Regions from separate parts of the Streptomyces sp. NPDC087300 genome, predicted to be linked through region 2. Evidence: riboswitches for the same ligand, from Rfam matches in the RefSeq annotation. Region 2 holds a riboswitch; the other holds the start of a gene.
The links. Region 2 has a riboswitch for glycine ahead of gcvP (aminomethyl-transferring glycine dehydrogenase). Riboswitches for the same ligand answer to the same signal wherever they lie in the genome.

Region 1 (11,036 bases), on a different contig from region 2:
TCCAGTCGGCCTGGTCGAGGATCCGCTTGTCGAGCTCCTTGTAGACCTCGCCCGCCTTGACCGGGTCGGTCTCCGCGATGGCCTTGTCGAAGAGCCCGTCGATCTTCTTGTCCTTGATCTGGGACTCGTTGTAGTTACCGGTCGGGTTCAGGAAGCGGCTGTCGAACAGCGGCTGCGCGTAGCCCTGGCCGGACGGGAAGTCCGGGCCCCAGCCGCTCATCGTCATGCCGTAGCCGCGCTTCTTCACGACGGAGGGCGAGCCGGTGATGCTGGAGGTGTCGGCACCGTCGAGGGCGTCGACGTCGACCTTGATGTTGGCCTTCGCGAGCTGGGCCTGGAGTGCCTCGGCGGCGTCGACCTCACCCGGGTTGTTGTTGCGCGCGGTGAGCTTGGTGCTGAAGCCGTTCGGCATCTTGCACTGCTTGAGCTCGTCCTTGGCCTTGGCCAGGTCCGGCTTGCCCTTGCGCTTCAGGACGCCGTACGGGTCGTAGTCGCTGTGACCGGGGATCGCCACGGGGAAGGTGCTGTTGGCGATGTCACCGGCCGCGACCTTGCCGCCGCGGGTCTGCTGGAGGCTCGCGAAGTCCGTGGCGTAGAAGACGGCCTTGCGGCAGTGCTCGTTGTCGAACGGCTTCGCGGTGTGGATCAGCGCGACGTAGCGCACGAAGGACGTGTGCATGTTGTCGACGTTGGCACGGTGGTCCGAGACCGCGGTGACGCGGCCGGACTGGGTCATGCCCGTGCCGTTGAGGTCGACGTCGAAGTCGCCCTCCATCAGCTTCTTGTCGTTCTCCTCCAGGTTGGCGGAGATCGTCACGTCGATCTTGTCCGGCAGCGCGGCGCGGATCGGGTCCGAGGACTTCTTCCACTTGTCGTTGCGGACCAGCACGATCTTCTTGTTGGACTTGTACGTCTGGAACTTGTACGGGCCCGAGGAGAAGGGTCGCTGCGTGTACTTGGCCTTCGTGTCCTTGGCCTCCTTCACCGGCGAACCGGTGGGCATGGCCAGGAACTGCTCGAAGTCACCGTTGCGCTTGGGCAGCTTGAAGATGATCGTCTGGTCGTCGGGGGTCTCGATCGCGTCCAGACCGCCCTTGTCCTTGTACGGCCCCTTGTACTCCTTCTTGGGGTCGAGCGTCTGGCGGATGTAGCCGGGACCACCGGTGATGGTGTCCGTCGCCCAGGCGCGCTCGATGCCGTACTTGACGTCCTTGGAGGTCAGCTTGGAGCCGTCCTCCCAGGTGAGGCCGTCACGCAGCTTGTACGTGTAGGTCTTGCCGTCGTCGGAGATCTTCGCGGTGGAGGTGGCGAGGTCCGGGACCAGCTTCGTACCCGCCTTGCCCGGCTTGGTGTCGTAGGACACCAGCTGGCGCGTGTAGAAGCGCATGAAGTCCCACGACATGCCGTAGTAGGCACGCTGGGGGTCGGCGGAGTCCAGGTCCTGCTTGCCGACCATCTTCAGCGTCCCCCCCTTCTTCTTGGACGCGTTGGCGACCTTGTCGAGCGCCGCGTTGTAGCCGGCACCCTTTCCGCCGTCGCCGTCACCGTCACCGCTGCCGCAGGCCGTGGTGGTCACCAGCGCCGCGACGACGAGGGCCGCACCAGCGGTGAGCCGTCGTTTCGAGGAAACTGTGGGCATTTTCTCGTAACCTCCGAGATTCGCGGTCCCTGGCCATGAGCTGCCGGAGAACCATGGGTAGAGCCACCTGACATGCGGCAGGGGCAAGTCAGTTGAGGACTTCTAACGCGTCCCCTTCGGGTCGAGCGCGTCCCGCAGCCCGTCGCCGAAGAGGTTGAAGGCCAGGACCGTGATGAAGATCGTCACGCCCGGGAAGACCATGAACATCGGATCGTGCTCGTACGTCTCGAGCGCGTCGCGCAGCATGCCGCCCCACGAGGCCGTCGGCGGCTTCACGCCGGCGCCGAGGAAGCTGAGGGCCGCCTCCGTGAGGATGTTGGTCGGGATCATCAGCGTCGCGTAGACGGTGATGGGGGCGACCAGGTTGGGCAGCAGCTCGCGGAAGAGGATGTGGCGCCGGCCGCCGCCGAGGCTGCGGGCCGCTTCGACGTACTCGCGCTCACGGAGCGAAAGGGTCTGGCCTCTGACGATCCGTCCGACGTAGGGCCAGCCGAAGAAGCCGATGACCATGACGAGGATCGCGACGCGCACGCTCGTGCCGGTCAGGCCGAGCAGGTCGTCCGGCAGGACGGAGACCAGGGAGATGATGAAGAGCAGCTGCGGGAAGGAGAGCAGCACGTCCATCACTCGGCTGATCAGCGCGTCGACCCAGCCGCCGAAGTAGCCCGCGATGATCCCGAAGAGGGTGCCGAGGGCGACGGCGACGATGGCCGCGAGGAACGCCACGAGGAGCGAGATCCGCGCGCCGTAGACGATGCGACTGAAGACGTCACGGCCCTTGTTGGGCTCGACGCCGAAGAGGAAGTCGCTGCTCACTCCGCCGAGCGCGCCCTTGGGCAGGTTGGTCAGCTCGTCGAGCTTGTCCTGGTGGAAGTCGTTGGGCGGATGCCCCAGCAGGCTCACGATCAGGGGCGCGAAGATGGCGACAAGCACCAGGACCAGCACCGTGATGCCGCCGGCCAGGGCGACCTTGTCCCGCTTCAGGCGGTTCCAGGCGATCTGCTTGAGGGACCGACCCTCGACCTTCTTCACCCCTGCATCAACTGCGGGAGCGACGTCCTCGGTCGGGTCCGCGTCCGCAGGTGTGTCATGCAATGGTGCCGTCATCGTGGCAGGGACCCCTCTCAACCGGTGGTGACCGGCCCGCACTTGCCGCTGTAGCGACGTGATCAGTCCGTCGTACACAGGGGCGAAGGCCCCTTGGAGCGGGAGTCTTCATCCCCGTCGCGATCTGTTACCAGTCTTGAAGGGGAAAGGATGCGCAAACGTGATGCTGATCGAGGTGTTCCGTTATGCGGACGCCGGTGAACGAGGGTCGAACACGGGGCAGTTGGGGTGCAAGGCGCCACAGGAGCCCATAGGGCCCCACCCGCATCAGAACGGACATCACGCCCGTTATCGCTGCTCAGTACCGCGGTGCGGGGTCGCGCAGGGTGATGTGCGCCCGTCGGGGGTGTCGCGAGGGGGGCGCGAGGGGGCGCTAGGGGTGTCGCGTACGGCGGTGCGGCTGCCGGCTCAGTACTGCGCGGGGTAGCCGTAGCCGCCGGCCGGGGCGGGGGCCGCCTGGGCCTCGCGGTCGTAGAACGGCCGGGCGTTGGCGCGCAGCCACATCGCGACCGGGTCGTCCTCGTCGGACATCGCGACGGTCGACACCGGCAGCCCCTCGGGGACGGCCCCGATGGACTGCTGCATCATCGTCCGCACCGCGTCGACCGACGGCGGCGACGTGTCGTACACGTCGAGGCCGATGGCCAGATATGGCGCACCGAGCGCGGGCTGCACCCAGGCCCTGCGCAGCGAGCGGACCACCGGAGTGCGGTGCGCGTTCTGCGTCAACAGGGCGTAGAACTGGGGGATTTCGATGCTCGGCTCGGTCAGCCTGAGCGGTCCCGCGGGCAGCAGGTCGAGGCCCGACGCGATACGGCGCAGATCCAGCCAGGGGATGCCGACGCCGCCGCCCGGCGCGTGCGGGTTGAGCCAGAGGCCGTAGTGATCGGGATAGAGGGTGCGCGAGACGTCGATGCCGCGCACCACTTCATAGCTGCGGTTCCAGCCACTCGCGGAGAGCTCCTGGGCGGACGTCACACACGGTGCGTAACCGAGCCCGTCGATCTCCATGTTCCCGTACTGGGCGTCGGGGGAGCCGGACTGGCCGTGCCAGAGCAGCATCCACACCTGGTCCGCGGCGAGTGCGCGGAGCAGTGCCTCATAGGCGTCGTAGCGCCCCGGCGTCACCTGGCGCAGCGCCTGCTCGACCTGTCCCCCGAGGCTCGAACCAGCTCGTCCAGGGGAGACCCCATCGCCCGCGGCCGTGCCCGACGCACTCACCCGTAACCGCCCCTTCATGACGAATCCGACGCACCCCGCCGCCGGGCACCACTGAGTCCCGGCCGGGACATGGAACCAGCTTAAGCGGCGATCCCGGCGCGGACTTGACGTACGCGGCCTCAGGCCGCGCGGTGATAAAAGGGCCGGACCCGCTCGCGCAGCCAGTCGCCCACCGGGTCCTGTGCCACGTCGAGCAGTACGAGGTTCACCGGCCACGGCGCGGGCACCTGGCCGAGCGCCCGGCCGAGGGCCTCCATCGGCAGGTCGCGGGCGCCGCCCTCCCAGGTGGACAGCTCGACGCCGATGAACAGGGTCGGGTCGTCCGTCTCGACGTCGGCCAGGCAGCGGCGCGCGGTGAGCACCACGCCCGTCGCCTCGAACTCGCGGCCCGCCGCGGCCAGGAAGTCCACCGGATCGTGCTGCCAGTCCGGCTCGTACAGACGTACCCGCCCGCCGCTCGTGGGCCCGTCCAGCGGGGTGCGGCCTGCGCGGCAGAGCTCGGCGACGGCCTCGGGCGGCAGCGGGACGCCGACGGTGCCGTCCGGGTTCAGGGCGATGCCCAGCTGCGGGGGCAGCCCGCGCGCGAACTCCACGGCGGGCGCCACGGTGTGGCCCATCCGGTCCGCCGCCTCGCCGAGCGCCTGCCGGAACTGCTGCTCGGAGCTGAAGACGGGCACGTACGCCTGGCCTTCGATCTCCAGGGTCGGCAGGTCGAGCGTGCCGTTCTCGGGCCCTCCGCCGTTCGGCAGCGGGATCCAGATCGGGCTGCGCCCGAGCACCTCGACGATGCGTCCGCCCGCGGAGGCGCCGGCGCCGAGGGAGGCGGCGAGCACCTCCTCCAGTTCGTTGCCCGGCCATCCGCCGTACGGATGGGCGTGTGCCTGCGCCGGAAAGTCCATCTGTCCAACCCCTGCTCGCGACCGCTCTGCCTGCGGCTCGAACCCTAACGCCCCCGGCGGCCGGTCAGCCCTCGAAGGTGATCCCCCGCAGCACGCCCGCGGCCCGCCGGTCCAGGAGCACCGCGGAGCCGCAGCCGCCCGGCAGGTGGCCGCGCTCGGCGGCGCCGACCAGCCGGGCCACCGTTCTGCGGTGCCGGGCGAAGGCGTACCGGGAGACGCCGCGGCCGCGCGCCCGCTGGCCTTCGAGGGCCGTGCCCGCGGGCACGTCGAGCAGCAGCAGGTGCAGGGTCGCGCCGCGCCGCGCGGCCTCGCGGGCCAGCCAGCGGCGCACCCACGCCTGGGTGCCGCAGTCGTGCACGACGACGCTCTCGCCCGCGCGAAGGACCCGGCGCAGGCCCGCGTAGTGCGCGAGGCGGACCAGCGGGCGGTAGACCGCGTAGGGCAGCCGCCGCGGCATGCGGCGGGCCCAGCGGTCACGGGTGTCCTGGGAGTCGATGCGCGGGCCGCCGACCGCCTGCCGCATCAGCGTGGACTTGCCGCCGCCGGGCAGCCCCGAGACGACGACCAGGTCGCCCGCGGCGAAGGTGAGCCGGTGCGGGCTGTGACCGGCTCGCCGCCTGAGGTCCCTGACGACGGCGGCGGGGAGCGGGACACAGCTCTCCCTGGCCGGGGCGGTGGCCTGCCCCGGCAGCGCCACCCCCGTGGTCGTGGCGTAGACACTGGCCTTGCTGCGCACCGTGATCGGCCTCCCCATAGCGGTCACGTACTGCTTCCCCGGCAAGTGTAAAGAGAAGGTAATGCGGCACAAGAGGATTCCCGGGCCACGGCTCCCCCTCGACAGGGTCGCGTGCAATGATGTGCCCGCCAACTCCATACCGGCCGTTTGAATCCGCGCGGGAGAGTTCCCGGCAGCCGTCGTACGACTACGGACGACGCACCGGGGCGCCGAAGGAGCAAGTCCCTCCCTTGAATCTCTCAGGCCCCGTACCGCGCGGGCGAGGCACATCTGAAAAGCGGACCGCCCGTGCGGTCCCACCCAAGGTGCAAGCCGGACGTCCCCCTCTTCGGGGCGCTTCCGGCGAACCTCTCAGGTTCCGATGACAGATGGGGAGGATCGACCTCGCCCGTCATGCCCTGGGAGTTCCCTTCATGAGCACTGCCCCCCGTCTGACCTCACTCGATGCCGTGCATCGTGCGCTCGGTGCGACCATGACCGACTTCGCGGGCTGGGACATGCCGCTGCGCTACGCCAGCGAGCGCGAGGAGCACAACGCCGTACGCACCAAGGCCGGCCTCTTCGACCTGTCCCACATGGGCGAGATCACGGTCACCGGGCCCGAGGCCGTCGACTTCCTCAACTACGCGCTGGTCGGCAACATCGGCTCGGTCGGCGTCGGCCGCGCCCGCTACACGATGATCGTCGCCGAGGACGGCGGCATCCTGGACGACCTGATCGTCTACCGGCTCGGCGCGGCCGAGGCCCCCGAGTACATGGTCGTCGCCAACGCCTCCAACGCGCAGGTCGTGCTGGACGCGCTGACCGCCCGCGCGGACGGCTTCGACGCCGAGGTCCGCGACGACCGCGACGCCTACGCGCTGCTCGCCGTCCAGGGCCCCGAGTCCTCCGGCATCCTGAAGTCCCTCACGGACGCCGACCTGGACGGCCTGAAGTACTACGCGGGCCTGCCCGGCACCGTCGCGGGCGTGCCCGCACTGATCGCCCGCACGGGCTACACCGGCGAGGACGGCTTCGAGCTCTTCGTCTCGCCCGGCGACGCGGAGAAGCTGTGGGGCGCGCTGCTTGAGGCGGGCGCGCCGGTCGGCCTGGTCCCCGCCGGGCTCTCCTGCCGTGACACGCTGCGCCTGGAGGCGGGCATGCCGCTGTACGGGCACGAGCTGACCGCCGCGCTGACGCCGTTCGACGCCGGTCTCGGCCGGGTCGTCAAGTTCGAGAAGACCTCCCAGTCCGACACCTTCGTGGGACGCGCGGCCCTGGCGGCCGCCGCCGAGCGCGCCGAGGCCGCGCCGCCGCGCAAGCTGGTGGGCCTGATCGCCGAGGGCCGCCGGGTGCCGCGCGCCGGGTTCTCCGTGGTCGCCGAGGGCAAGGTCATCGGCGAGGTCACCTCGGGTGCCCCCTCGCCCACGCTGGGCAAGCCGCTCGCCATCGCGTACGTCGACGCGGCGCACGCGGAGCCGGGCACGCCGGGCGTCGGTGTCGACATCCGCGGCACGCACGAGCCCTACGAGGTCGTGGCGCTGCCGTTCTACAAGCGCCAGAAGTAGCGCCCGCCCACCGGCGCCGGACACCGCGTCCGCCCCGCCGCGTGCCGCACTCGGCCCACCCGTTCATCAGCACTCCCCCGCGTACAGGAGAATTCAGGTCATGAGCAACCCCCAGCAGCTGCGTTACAGCAAGGAGCACGAGTGGCTGTCGGCCACCGAGGACGGCGTGGCGATCGTCGGCATCACGGAGCACGCGGCCAACGCGCTCGGTGACGTCGTCTTCGCCCAGCTCCCCGAGGTCGGTGACACGGTGACCGCGGGCGAGTCCTGCGGCGAGCTGGAGTCGACCAAGTCGGTCAGCGACCTCTACGCCCCGGTGACCGGCGAGATCGTCGCCGCCAACCAGGACGTCGTCGAGGACCCGTCGCTGGTCAACTCCGCCCCCTTCGAGGGCGGTTGGCTGTTCAAGGTACGTATCTCGGGCGAGCCGGACGACCTGATGTCCGCCGACGAGTACACCGCATTCACCGCCGGCTGACCCATACCGATAGGGATCGTGTGATGTCGCTTCTCAACACCCCCCTCCACGAGCTGGACCCGGACGTCGCCGCCGCCGTCGACGCCGAGCTCCACCGCCAGCAGTCCACCCTGGAAATGATCGCCTCGGAGAACTTCGCTCCGGTCGCCGTCATGGAGGCCCAGGGGACCGTCCTCACCAACAAGTACGCCGAGGGCTACCCCGGCCGCCGCTACTACGGCGGCTGCGAGCACGTGGACGTCGCCGAGCAGATCGCGATCGACCGGGTCAAGGACCTGTTCGGCGCGGAGTACGCCAACGTCCAGCCGCACTCGGGCGCCTCCGCCAACCAGGCCGCCCTCTTCGCGATCGCCCAGCCCGGCGACACGATCCTCGGCCTGGACCTGGCGCACGGCGGCCACCTCACCCACGGCATGCGCCTGAACTTCTCCGGCAAGCAGTTCAACGTGGTCGCGTACCACGTGGACGAGGCCGGCCTGGTCGACATGGCCGAGGTCGAGCGCCTGGCCAAGGAGAACAGCCCCCAGGTGATCATCGCGGGCTGGTCCGCCTACCCGCGCCAGCTCGACTTCGCCGAGTTCCGCAGGATCGCCGACGAGGTCGGTGCGAAGCTGTGGGTCGACATGGCGCACTTCGCCGGGCTCGTCGCCGCGGGACTGCACCCCAACCCGGTGCCGTACGCGGACGTGGTCACCTCCACCACGCACAAGACCCTCGGCGGCCCGCGCGGCGGCATCATCCTGGCGCGCAACAAGGACTTCGCGAAGAAGCTGAACTCCGCGGTCTTCCCCGGCTTCCAGGGCGGCCCCCTGGAGCACGTGATCGCCGCGAAGGCCGTCTCCTTCAAGGTCGCGGCCTCCGAGGAGTTCAAGGAGCGCCAGCAGCGCACCCTGGACGGCGCCCGCATCCTGGCCGAGCGCCTGGTGCAGGACGACGCGAAGGCCGTCGGTGTCGGCGTGGCGTCCGGCGGCACGGACGTGCACCTGGTCCTGGTCGACCTGCGCGACTCCGAGCTCGACGGCCAGCAGGCCGAGGACCGCCTCCACGAGGTCGGCATCACGGTCAACCGCAACGCCGTCCCGAACGACCCGCGCCCCCCGATGGTCACCTCGGGCCTGCGGATCGGCACGCCCGCGCTGGCCACCCGCGGCTTCGGCGCCGACGACTTCCGCGAGGTCGCCGACGTCATCGCCGAGGCCCTCAAGCCGGGCTTCGACGCGGAGTCCCTCAAGGCCCGCGTGACCGCTCTGGCCGACAAGCACCCGCTGTACCCCGGCCTGAAGTAGTTTCGTACGCTTTTGTTCGTACGTACGAAACATCGGGGCACCCCGCACACTGGACAGTGAACAGTGAGCTGGGTGCCCCGCACCACGTCCCGCGCACTTCCTGCACCGCCTTGTACTTCTGCATCACCCCGGCAGACAACGGCGTCTACCAACCACCATTGGAGTTTCCCGTGGCCATCTCGGTCTTCGACCTGTTCTCGATCGGCATCGGCCCGTCCAGCTCCCACACGGTCGGTCCGATGCGCGCCGCCCGCATGTTCGCGAGCCGCCTCAAGAACGAGGGCCTGATGGCCCACACCACCGCGATACGGGCCGAGCTCTACGGCTCGCTCGGCGCGACGGGGCACGGCCACGGCACGCCGAAGGCGGTCCTGCTCGGCCTGGAGGGCGAGTCGCCGCGCACGGTGAACGTGGAGTCGGCCGACGACCGCGTCGAGGAGATCAAGTCCACCGGGCGGCTCAACGTGCTCGGCATGCACGACATCGCCTTCGACTTCGACGCGGACCTGGTCCTGCACCGCCGCAAGGCGCTGCCGTACCACGCCAACGGCATGACGATCTTCGCGTACGGGCACGACGGCGCGCTCGTCCTGGAGAAGACGTACTACTCCGTGGGCGGCGGCTTCGTGGTGGACGAGGACGCCGTGGCGGGCGAGAACCCGATCGTCCCCGACGACACCGTCCTCAAGCACCCCTTCCGCACCGGCGACGAGCTGCTCCGCCTCGCCGAGGAGACCGGCCTCTCCATCTCCTCGCTGATGCTGGAGAACGAGAAGGCGTGGCGCACCGAGGAGGAGATCCGGGCGGGGCTCCTGGACATCTGGGGCGTCATGCAGGCGTGCGTGTCCCGCGGCATGTCCCGCGAGGGCATCCTGCCCGGCGGCCTGAAGGTCCGTCGCCGCGCGGCCAACTCGGCCCGCCAGCTGCGCGCCGAGGGCGACCCGCAGGCCCGCGCCATGGAGTGGATCACGCTCTACGCGATGGCCGTGAACGAGGAGAACGCGGCGGGCGGCCGCGTGGTCACCGCCCCCACGAACGGCGCCGCGGGCATCATCCCCGCCGTCCTGCACTACTACATGAACTTCGTGCCCGGCGCCGACGAGGACGGCGTGGTCCGCTTCCTGCTCGCGGCCGGCGCGATCGGCATGCTCTTCAAGGAGAACGCCTCGATCTCCGGCGCCGAGGTCGGCTGCCAGGGCGAGGTCGGCTCCGCCTGCTCGATGGCGGCTGGCGCGCTCGCCGAGGTGCTCGGCGGCTCCCCGGAGCAGGTGGAGAACGCCGCCGAGATCGGCATGGAGCACAACCTGGGCCTGACCTGCGACCCGGTCGGCGGCCTCGTCCAGATCCCGTGCATCGAGCGCAACGGCATGGCGGCGGTCAAGGCCGTCACCGCCGCGAAGATGGCGATGCGCGGCGACGGCTCCCACAAGGTCTCCCTCGACAAGGTCATCAAGACCATGAAGGAGACCGGCGCGGACATGAGCGTCAAGTACAAGGAGACGGCGCGGGGCGGGCTCGCGGTCAACATCATCGAGTGCTGAGGCGGCGCCCCCGCGCGGGCGTCAGCAGGTGGCTCCGGAGCGGACCGGCTCCAGGTCGATGAGGTAGTCGTCGACGGCGTCGGTCACGCAGGCCCCGGCGCGGCCGTACGCGGTGTGGCCCACGCCCTCGTACGTCAGGAGCATCCCGCCGGGGAACTGCCCGGCCAGGCTCTTCGCCTCCTCGTAGGGCGTGGCCGGATCGCCCGTGGTGCCCACCACCAGGACCGGCGGCACGCCCTCGGCGCTGACCCGGTGCGGGCGTCCGGTCGCGGGCGGCCAGTCGGCGCAGGTCAGCTCGTCGACGACGCTGGACGTGCCGTAGACGCCCGCGGCCCGCTCGGCGGGGCCGAGGGCCTTCCAGTAGTCGGCGGCGGCGCGCGGGTGCGGGGTGTCGAGGCAGCTCACGGCGACGATCGCCTCGTCGTCGTTCTCGGGCGCCGCGCCGCGGGCCCGCCTGCCGGACGCGGTGGCCGGTTCCTCCCCCCGCGCCAGCTCCGCGAGCCGCGTGCCGTCGCCGTCGGCCGCCGCGCCGAGCGCCTCGGAGAGGTCCTCCCAGTCGTCCTCCGGGGCGTACATCGCGCC
Region 2 (11,036 bases):
TGGATACGGACGTTGTGAGGATGTCCGGTTCACCGATGAATAGCGGTGTGTGCAATCAGGGTTCGTCCTGCCCCACGGGCGGGTCTGTTTCGGTCAAGGGGAATCGCCCGTGAAGTTGTTTGCGAAGTTGTTCGGCAAGAGCGCACGTGAGGACAGCGGCAATCCCGCCACTGCCCGGCACCGTGCCCCGCGCCATGGAGATGGCGAGGACCAGGGCGGCGAGCGCCCCATGTTCCGCGATCAGGTCGCTGGTCCAGGTGGTGACATTTCGGGCGGACAGGGCGCGTCGTCTGTTGACCCTGCCGGTCCCGGCCGCATAGGTTTCGGAGAACCGTCAACCTCAAGTACGGGTGGAGGGTTCGCCCCCGATCCGTACGCAACGAATGCCCCCGCGGGGCAGCCGCGGCAGGAGGATCCGTCCATGGCCCTGGTGTGTACGAGGTGCGGGAACCGGAATGCGGAAGCGAGCCGGTTCTGCTCCAACTGCGGCGCTCCGCTGCGGGCTGGGGCCACGCCCGAGCGGGCGTCCGAGACGACCTCGACGATCTCCATCTCGGGCCTGGAGGCCTACGACGCGGAGGTGACCGGGCAGAACCCCTCGCCCGCGCTCTCTCCGGAGGCTCAGGCCGCCGTCGACGCGCTGCCGCTGGGCTCGGCGCTCCTCGTGGTGCGCCGCGGTCCGAACTCGGGCAGCCGTTTCCTGCTCGACGGTGATCTGACCACGGCGGGACGTCACCCGCAGAGCGACATCTTCCTCGACGACGTGACGGTGTCGCGTCGCCACGTGGAGTTCCGTCGCGTCCAGGACGGTTCCTTCACCGTCGCCGACGTGGGCAGTCTGAACGGCACGTACGTCAACCGGGAGCGGATCGACTCCGTCGCGCTGTCCAACGGCGATGAGGTCCAGATCGGTAAGTACCGACTGGTCTTCTACGCGAGCCAGCGGGGCATCTGATCCTCTCCCGGATCCGTCCGGGGGGACCCCCAGGGAAGGTCCATGCTGCAAACACCGAGGGGCGGTGCCGGTCACGGCACCGCCGCCGCGGACCGTCGGCTGATGAGCATCGGTACCGTGCTGAACGAGCTGCGGGACGAGTTTCCCGAGGTCACCATCTCCAAGATCAGGTTCTTGGAGTCCGAGGGCCTCATCGAGCCGGAGCGCACGCCTTCGGGCTACCGGAAGTTCAGCCCGGAGGACGTCGAGCGCCTCGCTCACGTGCTGCGGATACAGCGGGACCACTATCTGCCGCTCAAGGTCATCCGTGAGTACCTCGACGCCCTGGAGCGCGGTGAGCGGGCCCCGCTGCCCTCTCTGGGGCGGCAGCGGGACGCCGGTGACACCGAGGGCCAGGACGACTTCGAAGGGCCGACCGCCGCCCGTGTGGGGCGGGACGAGCTGCTGGCCGTCGTCGAGATCGACGAGGGGCAGCTCGCGGAGTGGGAGACGTACGGTCTCCTCGCTCCGCTGCCCGACGGCGGCTACGACGCCGAGGCGGTCACGGTCGCCACGCTCGTGGTCGAGCTCGGCAGGTTCGGAATCGAGCCGCGGCACCTTCGCGCCATGAAGGCCGCCGCCGAGCGGGAGGCCGGGCTCGTCGACCAGATCGTCGCGCCGCTGCGGCGGCACCGTAATCCGCAGACCAGGGCCCACGCCGAGGCCCGTACCAAAGAGCTGGCGGGTCTCACGGGGAAGCTGCACTCGGCGCTGGTGCAGACCGCGCTCGGGGTCAGACTGCCCTGATCCGATGGGTGCCCCGCCGTTACTCGGCGGGTGCCCGACTACCCAAACCTGCCAGCCACGTCCTAGGGTTGCTGTGTGAACGAGCTCGACGTCGTAGGTGTCCGGGTCGAAATGCCCTCCAACCAACCGATCGTGCTCCTGCGTGAAGTGGGAGGCGACCGCTACCTCCCCATCTGGATCGGACCGGGGGAGGCGACCGCGATCGCCTTCGCTCAGCAGGGCATGGCACCCGCACGGCCGCTGACCCACGACCTGTTCAAGGACGTGCTGGAGGCGGTGGGCCAGGAGCTCTCCGAAGTGCGCATCACCGACCTCCGCGAAGGGGTCTTCTACGCGGAGCTGGTCTTCGCGAGCGGGGTCGAGGTGAGCGCCCGGCCGTCCGACGCCATAGCGCTCGCGCTGCGCACCGGGACGCCGATCTACGGAAGTGACGGTGTCCTCGACGACGCGGGCATCGCGATCCCGGACGAGCAGGAGGACGAGGTGGAGAAGTTCCGCGAGTTCCTCGACCAGATCTCGCCCGAGGACTTCGGTACCAACAGCCAGTGAGCCGCCTCCGGGCGGCCCGCGCCGGACCATTCGGCTAGCCTTTCCCGGCGGTGAGTCACGGGAAACCACTCTCAGGGTGATTATCACTCGGCGTGCCTAGTGTGGCGATCGTTGACGAGCCCCTGGTGACTGCCTACCGTCGAGAAGGCAGGTCAAGGACGGAGGTCGGCGTGAGAAGCAGCGGCGACGGTACGGCGGTGGGCGGTCCGTACCCGTTTCACGGCAGCGCGGCCGATCACTCTCCGAAACGGCCCATGGCGGTCCAGGGGAGCGGGGACGCGACGTTCGAGAATTCCGAGCAGATCGGGTATCGCGGTCCCACCGCGTGTGCGGCCGCGGGGATCACGTACCGACAGCTCGACTACTGGGCCCGTACGGGCCTGGTCGAGCCCAGTGTGCGGGCCGCGGGCGGGTCGGGTACCCAGCGGCTCTACAGCTTCAGGGACGTCGTCGTCCTGAAGATCGTGAAGCGGTTCCTCGACACCGGGGTGTCGCTGCAGAACATCCGCACCACGGTCCAGCACCTGCGCGAGCGCGGGTTCCGTGACCTGGAGCGGATGACGCTGATGAGCGACGGGGCGACGGTGTACGAGTGCACGTCGCCCAGTGAGGTCCACGATCTGCTCCAGGGGGGTCAGGGCGTCTTCGGGATCGCCGTGGGTGTCGTCTGGCGCGACGTCGAGTCCGCGCTGTCCCAGTTGCACGGCGAGCGCATCGACACCGGGGAGACGCTGGTCGGGCACAATCCCGCCGACGAGCTCGCCAGACGCCGCAACAGGGCCGTCTGAGGGCTTCGACAGGGCTTCCGTGGTTCTTCCCGGTCCCCTTCGGAGCTTTCCTCGGCCCCGTCGGCATCAACGCCGCTCCAGCGCCGCTTCGCATGGCGCGGGGCGGCGTTGTCAGTGGCGTAGGGCAGCATCGAGGGTGTGAGAAGCGCGCCGACGATTCTGCATCTGGACATGGATGCCTTCTACGCGTCCGCGGAGCAGGCCGCGAAGCCGAGCCTGCGCGGGAAAGCCGTGGTCGTGGGCGGACTCGGGCCGCGTGGCGTGGTGGCCACCGCGTCGTACGAGGCGCGGCGGTTCGGGGTGCACTCGGCGATGCCGATGGGGCAGGCGCGCAGGCTCGCGCCGAACGCGGCGTACCTCGTGCCGCGCTTCGGGCTGTACCGGGAGGTCAGCGAGCAGGTGATGGGGTTGCTGCGGGAGCTGTCGCCGCTGGTGGAGCCGCTCAGCCTGGACGAGGCGTTCGTGGACCTGGAGGCGGGCGGCGTCGCCGATGACGAGGCGTCGGCCAGGGCCGTCGGGGAGCGGCTGCGGTCGGACATCAGGGCGGTGACCGGGCTGACCGGGTCGGTGGGCCTCGCGGTCTCCAAGATGCTCGCGAAGATCGCCTCGGAGGAGGCCAAGCCGGACGGGCTGCGGCTGATAGCACCGGGGACGGAGCGGGCCCTGCTGGGGCCCATGTCGGTGCGTACGTTGCCCGGGGTGGGTCCCGCCACCGGGGACCATCTGCGGCGGGGCGGGATCACGACGGTCGAGGAGATCGCGGAGGCAGGCGAGGACGAGCTCGTACGGCTGCTCGGGAAGGCGCACGGGGGCTCGCTGTACGCGATGGCGCTCGCGCAGGACGAGCGGCCCGTGGTGGCGGAGCGGGACACCAAGTCGGTCAGCGTCGAGGACACCTACGACGTGGACATCCATGACCGGGTGCGGGTCCGTACGGAGGTCGCGCGGCTCGCCGAGCGGTGTGTGCAGCGCCTGCGGGCGGCGGGGCACTCGGGGCGGACCATCGTGCTGAAGGTGCGCAGGTTCGACTTCTCGACGCTGACGCGGTCCGAGACGCTGCGGGGGCCCACGGACGATCCCGGGGTGGTGCGGGAGGCCGCGGCGCGCCTTCTGGAGTCGGTGGACACCACGGGCGGGGTACGGCTGCTGGGTGTGGGGGTCACGGGGCTGGCCGACTACACGCAGGAGGACCTGTTCGCGCAGGCACAGGCGGAAGCGGTGGCGGCCGAGGTCGAAGCCGCGGCTGAGGCGGGAGTGGTGGTCGGCGCGGAGGTCTCGGCGGGGGCGGACGAGAGCGGCGCGGGTGAGCCGGAAGCGGAGGCGGTCGAGGAGGCGGTGGGGCCGGCGCCGGCCGAGCGGCGGTGGGCGGCCGGGCACGATGTGCGGCACGCCGAGTACGGGCACGGCTGGGTGCAGGGGAGCGGCCTGGGGCGGGTGACGGTGCGCTTCGAGACGCCCGGGTCCGAGCCGGGGCGGGTGCGGACGTTCAGGACCGACGACCTGGATCTTGAGCTCGCGGAGCCCTTGCCGTTGGTGGGCGTGGGGGTGCCCAGCGGGTGGGCCGAGCGGGAGGGGGCGCGGGTGGCGCCCGTGGCGCCGGGGCAGGAGTGAGGCGCTGGCGTCGATCGGGGAGGCGGGCAAGCAGGCGGGTGTGTGGCGCGTGTCGGTCGGGACCCAAGGGCGGTGTGCCGTGGGTCAGGACGCTTCTGAGCCGGCGATCTGGCCGAAGTCCTGGTCGGGCGGGGGCGACTGCGGGAGCGTGGTGTCCAGGCCGTAGTGGTGGTAGAGCTGGAGTTCCTGCTCGGGGGAGAGGTGGCGGCCCACGCCGAAGTCGGGGGCGTCCTTGATCAGGGCGCGGTCGAAGGGGATGTGCAGGGTCCCGTCGCCGATCAGCTCGCTCGGTTCCAGGGGGACGAAGGCGTCGCGGCTGAAGAGGCCGGTGCGTATGGCCGCCCACTCCGGGACGCCGGTCGCGTCGTCGAGGTACACCTCGTCGATCGTGCCGATCTTCGCCCCGTTCCGGTCGAACGCCTTGCGGCCGATCAGGTTCCGCGGATCGATGTCGGTCTGCACGGGCCCTCCAGCTGGTCGAGGGGAATCGAATATGGGCGCAACTCATCTTTAATCGTTCGTACTCACTACGAAAGAGCACTTCGGGGCAGGCGGCCACTCGAACGAACGGCCGTGGTCCTCGCTGGTAGGCTGGCGCCTGGCTGCTGACCCCGTGCGGGAGAGCTCTCCGGAGGACGATTCCGGAGGCGCCGAAGGAGCAAATCCTCCCCGGAATCTCTCAGGCACCCGTACCGCACGGACGAGGTCACTCTGGAAAGCAGGGCGGGCGTCGGGCGGGCACGTTCGGGACCCTTCCTCACCGACGGTGAAAGCAGATCTGCCGCTGGACCGGGCGGGCCTGTGAAGCTCTCAGGTTGAGATGACAGAGGGGGAGGCCGTCCGGGTACCCGCGCCGTGGTACCCCTCGCAGGTCGTGCAGACCAGGAGGCCTCCGCCATGACTGCCACCAATCGCATCCCGCTCTCCGAGCTCGAGCAGGGCATCCCCTTCGAGCAGCGGCACATCGGGCCCGATGCGGAAGCGCGGGCCAAGATGCTCGCCCAGGTCGGGTACGGCTCGCTCGACGAGCTGACGGCCGCCGCGGTGCCGGATGTGATCAAGAACGCCGAAGCGCTGAACCTGCCCGGTGCGCGCACCGAGGCCGAGGTGCTCGCCGAACTGCGTTCGCTCGCCGACCGCAACCAGGTCCTCGATTCCATGATCGGGCTCGGCTACTACGGGACCTTCACCCCGCCGGTCATCCTGCGGAACGTGATGGAGAACCCCGCCTGGTACACCGCCTACACGCCGTACCAGCCCGAGATCTCGCAGGGCCGGCTCGAGGCGCTGCTCAACTTCCAGACCATGGTCGCCGAGCTGACGGGGCTGCCCACCTCGGGCGCCTCGCTCCTGGACGAGGGCACGGCCGCCGCCGAGGCGATGGCCCTCTCGCGGCGCATGGGCAAGGTGAAGAACGGCGTGTTCGTCATCGACGCCGACACGCTGCCGCAGACCGTCGCCGTCATCCGGACCCGCGCCGAGCCGACCGGTGTCGAGGTCGTCGTCGCCGATCTGAGCGAGGGCGTACCCGCCGAGGTCGCCGAGCGCGGTGTGGTGGGCGTGCTCGTCCAGTACCCGGGCGCCTCCGGTGTCGTACGGGACATCAAGCCGCTGATCGACCAGGCGCACGAGCTCGGCGCGGTCGTCACGGTCGCCGCCGATCTGCTCGCGCTCACGCTGCTCACCTCGCCCGGTGAGCTCGGCGCCGACATCGCCGTCGGTACGACGCAGCGCTTCGGTGTGCCGATGGGCTTCGGCGGACCGCACGCCGGTTACATGGCGGTGCGCGAGAAGTTCGCGCGCAGCCTGCCGGGCCGGCTCGTCGGCGTCTCCGTCGACGCCGACGGCAACAAGGCGTACCGCCTCGCGCTCCAGACCCGTGAGCAGCACATCCGCCGTGAGAAGGCCACCAGCAACATCTGTACCGCTCAGGTGCTGCTCGCGGTCATGGCCGGAATGTACGCCGTGTACCACGGACCCGAGGGCCTCAAGTCGATCGCGCGGCGCACCCACCGGTACGCGACGCTGCTCGCCGCCGGGCTCACCGCGGGGGGCGTCGAGGTCGTGCACGGCGCGTACTTCGACACGCTGACCGTGCGCGTCGCGGGCAAGGCCGAGGCGCACGTCTCCGCCGCCCGCGAGGGTGGCGTGAACATCCACCAGATCGACGCCGACCACGTCTCCATCGCCTGCGACGAGACGACCACGCGCAAGCAACTGACCGCCGTGTGGGGCGCCTTCGGGGTCGACGCCGACATCGACGCGCTGGACGCCGAGGCCGCGGACACGCTGCCCGAGGCCCTGCTGCGCGGTGACGACTACCTGGCGCACCCGGTCTTCCACCAGCACCGCTCCGAGACGTCGATGCTGCGCTACCTGCGCAAGCTGGCCGACCGTGACTACGCGCTGGACCGCGGCATGATCCCGCTGGGCTCCTGCACCATGAAGCTCAACGCGACCACCGAGATGGAGCCGGTCACCTGGCCCGAGTTCGGGCAGCTGCACCCCTTCGCGCCCGCCCAGCAGGCGCAGGGCTACCTCACGCTCATCCGTGAGCTGGAGGAGCGGCTCGCCGAGGTCACCGGCTACGACAAGGTCTCGCTCCAGCCCAACGCCGGGTCGCAGGGTGAGCTCGCGGGCCTGCTCGCCGTGCGCGGCTACCACCGTGCCAACGGCGACGAGCAGCGCACCGTCTGCCTCATCCCGTCCTCCGCGCACGGCACGAACGCCGCGAGCGCCGTGATGGCGGGGATGAAGGTCGTCGTCGTCAAGACCGCCGACGACGGCGAGATCGACGTCGAGGACCTGCGCGCCAAGATCGAGAAGCACCGCGACGAGCTGTCCGTGCTGATGATCACCTACCCGTCGACGCACGGCGTCTTCGAGGAGCACGTCGCCGACATCTGCGCGTCGGTGCACGAGGCCGGCGGTCAGGTGTACGTCGACGGCGCCAACCTCAACGCGCTGGTGGGCCTCGCCAAGCCGGGCCACTTCGGCGGCGACGTCTCGCACCTGAACCTGCACAAGACCTTCTGCATCCCGCACGGCGGCGGCGGTCCCGGTGTCGGTCCCGTCGGTGTGCGCGAGCACCTGGCGCCGTACCTGCCCAACCACCCGCTGCAGCCCGCCGCCGGTCCCGAGACCGGGGTGGGTCCGATCTCCGCAGCGCCGTGGGGCTCGGCCGGAATCCTGCCGATCTCCTGGTCGTACGTGCGTCTGATGGGCGGCGAGGGACTCAAGCGCGCCACCCAGGTCGCGGTGCTCTCCGCCAACTACATCGCCAAGCGCCTGGAGCCGCACTTCCCGGTGCTCTACACCGGTCCCGGCGGTCTGGTGGCGCACGAGTGCATCATCGATCTGCGGCCGCTGAGCAAGGCGACCGGCGTCAGCGTCGACGACATCGCCAAGCGGCTCATCGACTACGGCTTCCACGCGCCGACCATGTCGTTCCCGGTCGCGGGGACGCTGATGATCGAGCCGACGGAGAGCGAGGACCTGGTCGAGATCGACCGGTTCTGCGAGGCGATGATCGCGATCCGCGCGGAGATCGAGAAGGTCGGTTCGGGCGAGTGGGCCGCGGACGACAACCCGCTGCGGAACGCGCCGCACACCGCGGCCGCCCTGGGCGGTGCGTGGGAGCACGCCTACAGCCGTGAGGAGGCCGTCTTCCCCGCCGGTGTCGTCGCGTCGGACAAGTACTGGCCGCCGGTGCGCCGCATCGACCAGGCGTACGGCGACCGGAACCTGGTCTGCTCCTGCCCGCCGCTGGATGCGTACGAGGACTGATGCGCGCGGCCCGCTCGGTGCGGGCATGCGTCGGGGCCGGTTCGGAGAAGTCTCTCCGGGCCGGCCCCTCGTTCGTTCTTCCGTGCGGATGTGCCGGCGGCGCTCAGGCGGCCGTCATGATCTGGTCGGTGCCCAGCGGTCGGTGCGGGGCGATGATCTGGCCGTCCGGCAGCAGCTCACCGGTGTCCTCGAAGAGCAGGACGCCGTTGCACAGCAGGCTCCAGCCCTGCTCCGGGTGGCTCGCCATGAGGAGCGCGGCTTCCCGGTCGGCGGAGTCGGCTGTCGGGCACGGTGGTTGGTGCTGGCACATGGAAGGGTTCTTTCGCTGCGATGAGATGGCTGTGACGTCTGTCCTGTGGCTCGATGCGGTGTTCATAACCGCCCCCCGTTGTAGTCGGTCCGATCCCAGTGTTGCCCTACGAGCGTCAATCCGCAGGGATTTTGCCGCAGCGGCTCCTACTGCTTAAGGACGTATCACCCGCCCGGACGGTTCAGCTCAACTCCCCTGTCTCTTCGGGTGGTTCGGGGTGGCCCGGCCGGGCTAGTCCACTTGGGTGGGCAGCGCCGTGCCCCGCGGCCGGTGGCGGCGGGGCACGTGCGGCGCGCCGGTCCCCCGGCCGGCTCCGCGGGTCGGTCAGGCGGGCGAGCCGAGCAGCGGCGCGGGCGCCGGTGCCAGTCGGTGGGTGAGCACCGGCAGCAGTTCGGCGACGCGGTGCGGGCGGTGGGCCGCGATGCCGGGCGGCGCGGGCGCGAGGGGGACGAGCAGATCGGTGGCGGCGAGCGTGCCGTCCGCGCCGTCGTCCGTGCAGTCGCGGTGCAGCCAGAGCGTGAGCATATACAGCTCGGGTACCGAGAGCAGGCGGGGCTGGCAGGTCATCGGCATGGCCTCGGCGTGCCGCAGGGCGCGTTCGGTGGCGGCTATGTAAGGGCCTTCGAAGAAATGGGAGAAGGCCCAGCCGTCCGGCGTGAGCATCGTGTCGGCGGCGGCCACCGCGCGCTCGCCGCAGCGGATGAGGAAACGCCAGCCGGCCAGCCGGGTGGGCGAGGTGCCCTCCGGTGTGATGCGGTCCAACACGTGGACGGGCAGCGGGAGTTCGGGGCTCGCCGGGCCTTGGGCCGAGCGCAGCGAGGGGGTGCGGGCCTCACGTACGGCTGTGGGGGAACCGAGTGCCGCGAGGACGCTGCGCAGGGCAGGCGCGGGGGCAGGGGGAACATGCAGCGGCATGGTGGGTCGCCTCTCTCATACGACAGGCACGGTGGAGCGGGGGGACAGATGCGGACGGCGCTGTCAGCTCTGGGCCAGAGGGGCGGGGGCAGTGGACCGCGAGCGCCAACTCTCTGTCTCGGAGCGGAGTTTATACGAGACGTGTTCGGACGGTGTTTCATCTAGACGCCGCAGATATTGCCGACAAGGCGGCAATGAGCCGTCCTTGTGCGGTATTTCTCCCGATATCGCGGGCGGCCCGCTTCCTCGACCTCCCGGTATTTCGCCCGCGCGGTCGGCTGAATTTCGCCGGTATATTTGACCAGGCGCCCGGAAGCGAATCTTCACCATGCCGCATGCCTGGTGAATGTGCCGTACGGCAACTCCGTCGAGCGTAGCGGCCCGCGGTCGTCCATGGGGCGTTATGGATCACATCGACTGGGCATCATCCCCCGTACACAGCGGCCGGATCCTTGGCTGCCCATCCGAGGGAGGGACGCTTCGATGGGGGAGAAGGTCGTGGCGGGCACGTTCGACCTGTCCGATCGGCACGTGTATCGGAAGAAGCTCCGGGAGTGTCTCAGGGGGCTGGAGCGGCTTCTGGAGGAGCAGCGGTTCGACCGCCCCAAGAATCTGATGGGCATGGAGATCGAGCTGAATCTGGCCGGGCCCGACGGGCTGCCGAGAATGTTGAACGCGCAGGTTCTCGAGCGCATCGCGAGCCGGGATTTCCAGACGGAACTCGGAATGTTCAATCTGGAAGTGAATATCGCCCCGCACCGTATGGGAGGGCGTGTTCTCGATCAGCTCGCGGAGGAGCTGCGCACGGGTCTCAACTATGCCCACAGAAAAGCGAACGAACTGAACGCCGGCATCGTGATGATCGGTATTCTCCCGACGCTCGGCCGCGCCGACCTGGTCTCCGCGAACCTCTCCGACGTCGACCGTTACGCGCTGCTCAACGACCAGATCGTGGCGGCCCGCGGCGAGCACTTCGCGCTCGACATCGAGGGCGTCGAGCGGCTGACCTGTACGTCCTCGTCGATAGCGCCCGAGGCGGCGTGTACCTCGGTGCAGCTGCACCTCCAGGTCACCCCCGGCCGGTTCGCCGACGTGTGGAACGCGGCGCAGGCGATCGCCGCGGCGCAGGTCGCCGTCGGCGCCAACGCGCCGTTCCTGTTCGGCCGCGAGCTGTGGCGCGAGTCGCGCCCGCCGCTGTTCCTCCAGTCCACCGACACGCGCCCGCCCGAGTTGCAGGTCCAGGGGGTGCGGCCGCGCACCTGGTTCGGGGAGCGCTGGATCAGCAAGCCGTACGACCTCTTCGAGGAGAACCTGCGCTACTTCCCCGCGCTGCTGC

Region 1: linked by a shared signal. The riboswitch ahead of gcvT (glycine cleavage system aminomethyltransferase GcvT) and the one ahead of gcvP (aminomethyl-transferring glycine dehydrogenase) in region 2 are both predicted to bind glycine.

What each region holds. Positions count from the first base shown of each region.
Region 1 is NZ_JBIUYI010000002.1:891,732-902,767, reverse strand. It holds gene ACIO9J_RS09610 (ABC transporter substrate-binding protein) at 1-1,639, opposite strand, end outside; gene ACIO9J_RS09605 (ABC transporter permease) at 1,742-2,746, opposite strand; gene ACIO9J_RS09600 (enhanced serine sensitivity protein SseB C-terminal domain-containing protein) at 3,155-3,967, opposite strand; gene ACIO9J_RS09595 (enhanced serine sensitivity protein SseB) at 4,087-4,866, opposite strand; gene ACIO9J_RS09590 (AAA family ATPase) at 4,931-5,620, opposite strand; glycine riboswitch at 5,751-5,866, shown strand; gene gcvT (glycine cleavage system aminomethyltransferase GcvT) at 6,016-7,149, shown strand; gene gcvH (glycine cleavage system protein GcvH) at 7,250-7,627, shown strand; gene glyA (serine hydroxymethyltransferase) at 7,651-8,913, shown strand; gene ACIO9J_RS09570 (L-serine ammonia-lyase) at 9,084-10,454, shown strand; gene ACIO9J_RS09565 (alpha/beta hydrolase) at 10,476-11,036, opposite strand, start outside.
Region 2 is NZ_JBIUYI010000001.1:1,353,678-1,364,713, reverse strand. It holds gene ACIO9J_RS05600 (FHA domain-containing protein) at 422-955, shown strand; gene ACIO9J_RS05595 (MerR family transcriptional regulator) at 998-1,741, shown strand; gene ACIO9J_RS05590 (bifunctional nuclease family protein) at 1,817-2,290, shown strand; gene ACIO9J_RS05585 (MerR family transcriptional regulator) at 2,461-3,078, shown strand; gene ACIO9J_RS05580 (DNA polymerase IV) at 3,217-4,689, shown strand; gene ACIO9J_RS05575 (PRC-barrel domain-containing protein) at 4,774-5,151, opposite strand; glycine riboswitch at 5,296-5,394, shown strand; gene gcvP (aminomethyl-transferring glycine dehydrogenase) at 5,587-8,475, shown strand; gene ACIO9J_RS05565 (DUF5999 family protein) at 8,579-8,785, opposite strand; gene ACIO9J_RS05560 (hypothetical protein) at 9,110-9,700, opposite strand; gene ACIO9J_RS05555 (glutamate--cysteine ligase) at 10,184-11,036, shown strand, end outside.